Regions from separate parts of the Thermus caldilimi genome, predicted to be linked through region 1. Evidence: riboswitches for the same ligand, from Rfam matches in the RefSeq annotation. Region 1 holds a riboswitch; the other holds the start of a gene.
What was found. Region 1 has a riboswitch for cobalamin ahead of EBI04_RS04055 (ABC transporter substrate-binding protein). Riboswitches for the same ligand answer to the same signal wherever they lie in the genome.

Region 1 (3,515 bases):
AAAACCTCACCAAAAAGAGACTGGCCCCTCCCACCGCCGGGGCCAGGTGACCATAAAGGGAAGGTTGCACGGGCAAGGAACGATGGGCTTCCAGGAAGGCATGGGCCGCCAAGGACTGGCGCAAGGGTTGCTCCAGGTAGGGGAAAAATTCGGCTGCCTTGCCCCCTATGACCACCCGGGCCGGGTCATAGGCCACAGCCAGGTTGGCCAGGAAGCGGCCCAAGGCCTCGCCCAAGTGGTGGATGGCCTCGAGGGCCAAAGCCTCCCCCTGCTTGGCCTGCTGGAGCAGGGCCTCGAGGTCCCCTGTCTTTCCACCCAGGAACCGGTAATGCTCCAAGAGGGCACCAAGGCCTAGTTCGGTTTCTAAACACCCCACCCGGCCGCAAGCGCAGGGCTTGTGCCCCTGGCCGAGCCAATGGCCCAGCTCCCCAGCGGCTCCACCCGCTCCCCGCAGGATCCGGCTATCCGATACCACCCCGATTCCCAGGCCCGTGCTGAGCACCAGGTAGGCGAGGTTGGCCTCTCCGTGAAAGAAGACCTCGGACAGGGCCGAGGCCTTGGCATCGTTTTCCAAGGCCGTGGGCAGGGGAAAGTGGGAGAGCAGGGGCCGGAGGTCTAGGTTTTTCCAGCCCAGGTTGGGGGCCAGGAGGAGCCGGTCCTCCACCACCACCCCAGGCAGGGTGAACCCCAGGCCCAAGGGCCCCGGTACATGGGGAAGAACCTCCTGCAGAAGCCGTTCCAGGCGTTCCTTGGGACCGGCCTCCCGGGGGTGGCTCCATTCCTTGGCCCATAGAACCTCCCCCCGCCAGTCCAGGGCCAGAAGGACGGTTTCCTCCACCCCCAGTTCCGCGCCTAGGGCAAAGCGGGCGCCAGGGCGCAGGTGCAAGAGGGTGCCGGGCCGGCCCACGGGGGGAGAGGTAAAGGCCCCTTCCTCCAGAAGGCCCTCCTGTAAAAGCTCATCCACCAGGCGGCTTACCGCGCTTTTAGCTAAACCGGTAAGCCGGGAAAGGTCCGCGCGGGTAAGGGGGCCCCGCCTCAGGTGGGCCAGGATGGCCCGGCGGTTGAGCCTGCGGATTTCCTGCGTGTCCCCTTTGCGCATCCCAGCTCCTTTCCCTTGCCCCTTTAGTTCGTTCTCGGGACTAAGTAAATCACCCGTCCCCGGACGTGTCAAGCCCTTGCCTTTTTGCCCCGTTAGGCTTAGCCTGGCCTTAAGGCTCGCTAGGGCCTCAAAGCCAGGTCCGTTGCCCTGGTGCCTGGGCGCGTAGTCCAGGCTTAAAGTGGGGAAGTCCGGTGCAAGTCCGGCGCTGTCCCGCAACGGTAACCGGCCACGCTTTGGGCTTAAGCTTCCCAGGCCGGAAGCCCGAATACCTGCCAGGGCCGCCCGCCAGACCCCGAGGCGGGCACCTCACGCGGATGGGGGAGCGATGGGGGTTTGCAAAGCCATTTGCGCCCCTGCCGCTTTCCGGCAGGGGTTTTCCCTACCTCCCCCGGGCCTGGCCCTAGCGGCTTTAGGGAGGTAGGCATGAGGAGAGTTCTGGCGGTTCTTTCGGTTCTTTTCGCTCTGGCCTTCGCTTTTCCCCTAACCCTCACCGACGACCTGGGGCGCACGGTCACCGTCAAGGCGCCGCCCAAACGGATCGTCACCCTGTTGCCCTCGGCGACGGAAACGGTCTGCGCCCTAGGGGCTTGCGACCGCCTCGTGGCCACCGACGATTTTTCCGACTGGCCGGAAAGCGTCAAGCGCCTGCCCAAGGCGGGGGGGCTTTACAACCCCAACCCCGAGCTCATCGTTTCCTTGAAACCGGACCTGGTTTTGGTTTCCAAGTACGGGCGTTTGTACGAAACCCTGGAGCGGGCGGGCCTAACGGTGTATGCGGTGCGCACCGAGACCTACGAGGATATCTTCCGCACCACCCGCACCCTGGGGAAGCTTCTTGGCCTCGAGGCCCAGGCGGAGCGCCTGGTGGCCCAGATTCAGCGGGAGGTGTACCAGGAGGAGTCCCGTGCGGCCAAGGCCAAGACCCGGCCCCGGGTTTACTACGAGATCGACCCCACCCCCTACACCGTGGGTCCGGAGAGCTTCATCGGGGTTCTGATCCAAAAGGCCCGGGGGGTGAACATCATTCCCAAGGAGCTGGGCCTTTTCCCCAAGATCGCCCCGGAGTTCGTGGTGGAGAAGAACCCCGAGGTGATCGTGGCCACCTACCCGGGTGCCCTGGAAACCATCCGGGCCAGGCCGGGCTGGAGCCGGGTGAAGGCGGTGCAGACAGGGCGCATCTGCGTGTTTACCGGGGGTCAGGATAGCCTCCTCTCCCGCCCAGGTCCCCGGGTGGCCCAGGGGCTTAGGCTCCTGGTGGACTGCTTCCACGGGCGCTAGGCCATGGTCCAGGCCCTTCCCCTGGCCCTCAAGCGGAGTCTGGTCTTCCTTTGGCTCGTGGGGCTCCTTGTCCTGGCCCTGCTCCTAGGGGTGGGCCTGGGGGCGGTGGCCCTTTCCCCAGGGGAGGTGGTGCGGGCTCTTTTGGGCCTCGAGGCCAACCCCATCGTCACCGAAATGCGCCTGCCCCGGGTGCTGGGAGGGATGCTGGTGGGGGCGGCCTTGGGGGTGGCGGGGGCCAGCTTCCAGGGGTTATTCCGCAATCCCCTGGCCGACCCCTACCTCATGGGCTCCGCGGCGGGGGCAGCCTTCGCCGTGACCCTTCTGGCCAGCTTGCTGGGGGGCCTGGCCCCCGCCTTTGCCCAGCACGCCATCTTCCAAAGCCTGCCCCTTTCCGCCACCCTCTTCGGGTTCCTCGGGGCCCTCTCCGCCACCTTCCTCACCCTGGTGCTGGCAGGGGGAGCGGCCCGGACAGGGGAGCTGGTCCTGGCGGGGGTGGTGGTGGGGAGCGTGCTCACCGGGGCCACCACCTACCTGATGCTCCAGGATGCCGACCGGGTGCGGGCGGTCTTCGCCTACACCCTGGGCAACCTGGCCTTCATGGGCTGGCCTTCGGTGAAGGCCATGGTCCTTTTTTTCCTTCTGGCCCTTCCCCCGCTGTTGCTTCTGGGGCGGGTGTTGAACGCCCTCCAGCTGGGGGAGGAGGTGGCCCGGAGTATGGGGCTACCCCTCGAGGGCCTGAAACTCCTCCTCCTCCTGGCGGCGAGCCTCTTGGTGGCCGCCGCCGTGGCCCAGGCAGGGATCATCGGCTTCGTGGGCCTCATCACCCCCACCTCCTCCGGCGTCTCTTGGGGGAGGATTACCGCCTGCTTCTTCCCGCTTCCGCCCTAGGAGGGGCGGTCCTCCTAACCGTGGCGGACCTCCTGGCCCGCACCCTTACCCGGCCGGCGGAGCTTCCCGTGGGGGTGGTGACCACGCTTCTTGGGGGGCCATTCTTCCTCTACCTGATGTGGAGGCGGCGTGGAAGGGCTTGAGGCCAAGGGAATCGTGGGGCCCTATGCCCTTTTGGGGGTGGACCTGACCGTAAGGCCAGGGGAGTGGGTGGCCCTTTTGGGCCCCAATGGATCGGGGAAGAGCACCC
Region 2 (3,515 bases), 290 kb from region 1:
TTTATCGTCAGCTTCTTTTTGGTTTCCATCGTAAACGTTTTCTACAGCTTAACCCAGGACCCGGCCCGCGTCAAGCCAAGGTTGCCCCGCTAGGATAGGGACATGGGAATATCCGAGCTGGAGGAAACCTTGAGGGCCAAGGCGGAAACGTTCTTGGCCCAAAGGCAAGGCTTCCGGGTTGAGAAAACGGAGGACGTGTTTGCCCGGCGCTTTTACCTTTCCCCGGAACGGGTGGAGGTGGTGAACCACTTGAGGGGAAAACCCCTGGCGGTATTTAACCCCGGGGTAGTGTACAGGGACGGAGTAGTACACCTTTTTGTACGTCTGATCTTCGATTACTACAGCTACGCCTCCAGCGTGGGGTACGTGGCCCTTCCCCTGGAAGACCTGCTCACCGGTCAGCTGCCTGACCCTTTGCCGGTGGAGATCGTCCTTTACCCGACTGAAGTCTGGGAGGCCTCGAGGGGATGCGAGGATCCCCGAGCCCACACCTGTGGCGCAGGCTTCCTCCTCTTCTATACCGGCGTGGGCAAGGTGGGTGAAGCCCGCCTCACCGACCACAAGGATGTCTTTTTCCCAGCCTTGGCCCTGGCCGAGTTCGATCCGGACCTCAAGCTCCGGCGCAAAGGATTGGTGCGAATAGGCCCGGAAGGAAAGAGCCTCCTTCTGCCAGCTAAGGGGGCCACGTTACTCCAGGGGAATGCCGTTCTTCTAAGGCCCAGCCTTGCCGGAGTTCCAGACCTGGGTTGGCGGGGGCGGCTGGATTGGAACAACCTCTCCATCGACCAGTTGGAACCTATCCTGGCCCCAGAGTCCTTTGAGTTTAAGGTGGGGTGGTCTACCAATGCCTACCCCTTGGGGGATGGAACCTATTTGGTGGCCTATCACGGCATCCTCCGCCGGGACTTGTCCTATCGTCATGGTTTCGCATTGCTTTCCGGCGACGGTGAACTTCTCGCTCTGTCCTCCTACCTTTTGGCCCCTCAGGGTCTCGTGGAAACGTACGGGGACCGGCCATTTACCTTGTACGGCAACGGCCTCTTCCTGCACGAGGACGAATTGGTTTTCGTGGGAGGTGTGGGGGACTACGCCGTGGGCGTTTTTACCGCCCCTTGGCAGGAGGTGCTCGGGCGGCTCAAGCCCCTGTAATGGACCGTACCACAAAAGTCTGGGATCGAGCAACCGGGAAAACCAGCGCAGGGTATTGACGGCTTTCCCCAACAAGTTGTAGCCTCCTGGGTAGGACACCCAACACTTGGGGTGTCCCGGCTGCGATGCCAGGCTGACAGGCCTGGACGCCTGCAGGCGGTGGGGGAAGTCCGGTGAAAGTCCGGCGCTGTCCCGCAACGGTAACCGGCTCTGTCCGGAAGCCCGAGTACCCGCTTCGCGGCCTTACCCCGTAGCCCTCGAGGCAAGGGTGAAGGTGGTGATGCCTGTGGGACCTTAGACTCCTAACCCCCCAAAACCCGGTGGCCCAAGGGACCTTGGGCCAGGCGACCTTAGGCAAGTTCTTGCCCAGCACGGGGTTATTCCCCTTGGGCAGGCAGCAGGCATGGTTTAGCTCTTGCGGGCCCAAAGACGGCCCTTGGAGGTCCGTGGTGAAGGAAACGCGCATGGTCTACCCAGTTTTCCCTGGGGAAACCAACCATTACGGGACCCTTTTTGGCGGCACCGCCATGGCCTGGATGGACCAGGCAGCCTTCGTGGCTGCAACCCGCCACGCCAGGCGCAAGGTGGTGACGGTGCACTCGGATGCGGTGGACTTCAAGCGCCCCGTACCCCTGGGCTCCATTGTGGAGCTGGTGGCCCGGGTGGTAGAGGTGGGCCGCACCTCCATGCGGGTAGAGGTGGAGATGTGGGTGGAACCCATTGAGCCAGGTAAGGAAGCCTATCTGGCGGCTAAGGGCGGGTTCGTGCTGGTGGCGGTGGATGGGGAGGGGCGTCCTGTTCCCGTGCCACCTCTGGAGGGGAAGGAATGATCCGTACGCTGGCTTACGGTCTTCCACGGCTCGGTCCTAACCGGGAATACAAAAGGCTTCTGGAGGGCTTCTGGTCAGGTTCCATATCGCGGGAGGATTTTTTCGAGGGCCTGGAGGCTCTCGAGGCCCTAAGGCTCGCCACCTACCGGGAACAGGTGGACCTTTACCCGGCGGGCGAGCTGAGCCTTTATGACCCCATGCTGGACCTGGCGGTGGCCTTGGGCCTTTACCCCCTGGATCCCGGGGACCTGGAGGGCTACTACGCCCTGGCCCGGGGCAAGGAAGCTCTGCCCCTCCGAAAGTGGTTCGGCACCAACTACCACTACTTGGTTCCACGCTTGCCAGAAAGGCCCCGGTATACCCCCCAGCCGGGCTGGGGCCTACCCTATCCCGTAGGCCGGAACCAGGCTTTGAAGGAGGGGCTCCCGACCCTGCTCGGACCCTACACCCTTCTGCGCATGGCGCAAAACCCCCCGGATCACCTGGGAGTACACCTGGAAGCCCTGACGGAAGCTTACGTGGAGCTGGTCCAGCCGGTTAGGGGAAGAACCGTGCTCCTCCAAGAACCCGCCTTGGGGTTGGATGGGGCAGAGGAGAACCTCCCCCACCTTCTGGCCTTCTACGGTACCTTAGCGCAGGAGGTTTCCTTGGTCCTCCTGCCCTACTACCTACCCCCCGCTCCAAGGGTGGTTGAGGCCCTGGCCACCCTTCCCCTTCGCGGTTTAGGGGTAATCCTGGCCCCAGGGATCTCCTTACCCCAAGTACCCAAGGGCACAGCCCTGGTGGTGGAGGTGGTGGAGGGTCTTGGGGTGTGGCGCACCAACCTCCTTGCCCTTGGGAAGGTTCTATCGCCTCTGGCAGAGACCGGGCAGGAGGTGTGGGTGGCTCCCAAAGCACCCTTGTACCACCTGCCGTGGGAAGTAGCGGAACCTTTGCCCGGAGCCTTGGCAGGCCGGTTGGCCTTTGCCCGAGAGCGGCTTAAGGAGCTTGCCCTGCTGAAGGCCATCCTCTTAACGTGGACCACCTCCCAGGAATCGCCGCCCTCGCCTGAGGAGGAAACTGCCTTCGCACAAGCCCGGGCCTGGTACACCCCACCCCCGCCTTGGGACTTCCGCCCCTCCCCAGTGCCGGCCTCGAGGCCACCCAGGGAAGAGCGCTCCAAAGCCCAGCAGAACCTGGCCCTTCCCCCTTTCCCCACCACCACCATAGGAAGCTTCCCCCAAACCAAGGGGCTTCGCGACTTCCGGAAAAGATTGCGCTCCAGGGCTCTTGACCAGACGGCTTACTGGCTGCACATCCAGGAAGCCATCCGGGCAAACATCCGCCTCCAAGAGGAACTGGGCCTGGACGTTTTGGTCCACGGAGAGCCCGAGCGCAGCGATATGGTGGAGTTTTTCGCGGAGCGTTTAGAGGGCTTCTATCCCACCCAGAAGGGTTTCGTCCTCTCCTACGGGAGCCGCGTCTGGCGCCCACCCATCCTCTTCGCCCCGCCCCGCCGGAGGGAGCCTTTGGTCCTTAGGGAAACCCTGTTCGCCC

Region 2: another riboswitch for cobalamin. It lies ahead of EBI04_RS02605 (acyl-CoA thioesterase); the one in region 1 lies ahead of EBI04_RS04055 (ABC transporter substrate-binding protein).

What each region holds. Positions count from the first base shown of each region.
Region 1 is NZ_CP038452.1:813,317-816,831, reverse strand. Features, by position in the region: gene EBI04_RS04060 (ROK family transcriptional regulator) at 1-1,099, opposite strand, end outside; cobalamin riboswitch at 1,231-1,390, shown strand; gene EBI04_RS04055 (ABC transporter substrate-binding protein) at 1,523-2,377, shown strand; partial or broken gene EBI04_RS04050 (FecCD family ABC transporter permease) at 2,381-3,408, shown strand; partial or broken gene EBI04_RS04045 (ABC transporter ATP-binding protein) at 3,440-3,515, shown strand, end outside.
Region 2 is NZ_CP038452.1:526,495-530,009, forward strand. Features, by position in the region: gene EBI04_RS02595 (LacI family DNA-binding transcriptional regulator) at 1-29, opposite strand, end outside; gene EBI04_RS02600 (glycoside hydrolase family 130 protein) at 103-1,149, shown strand; cobalamin riboswitch at 1,271-1,401, shown strand; gene EBI04_RS02605 (acyl-CoA thioesterase) at 1,614-1,979, shown strand; gene metE (5-methyltetrahydropteroyltriglutamate--homocysteine S-methyltransferase) at 1,976-3,515, shown strand, end outside.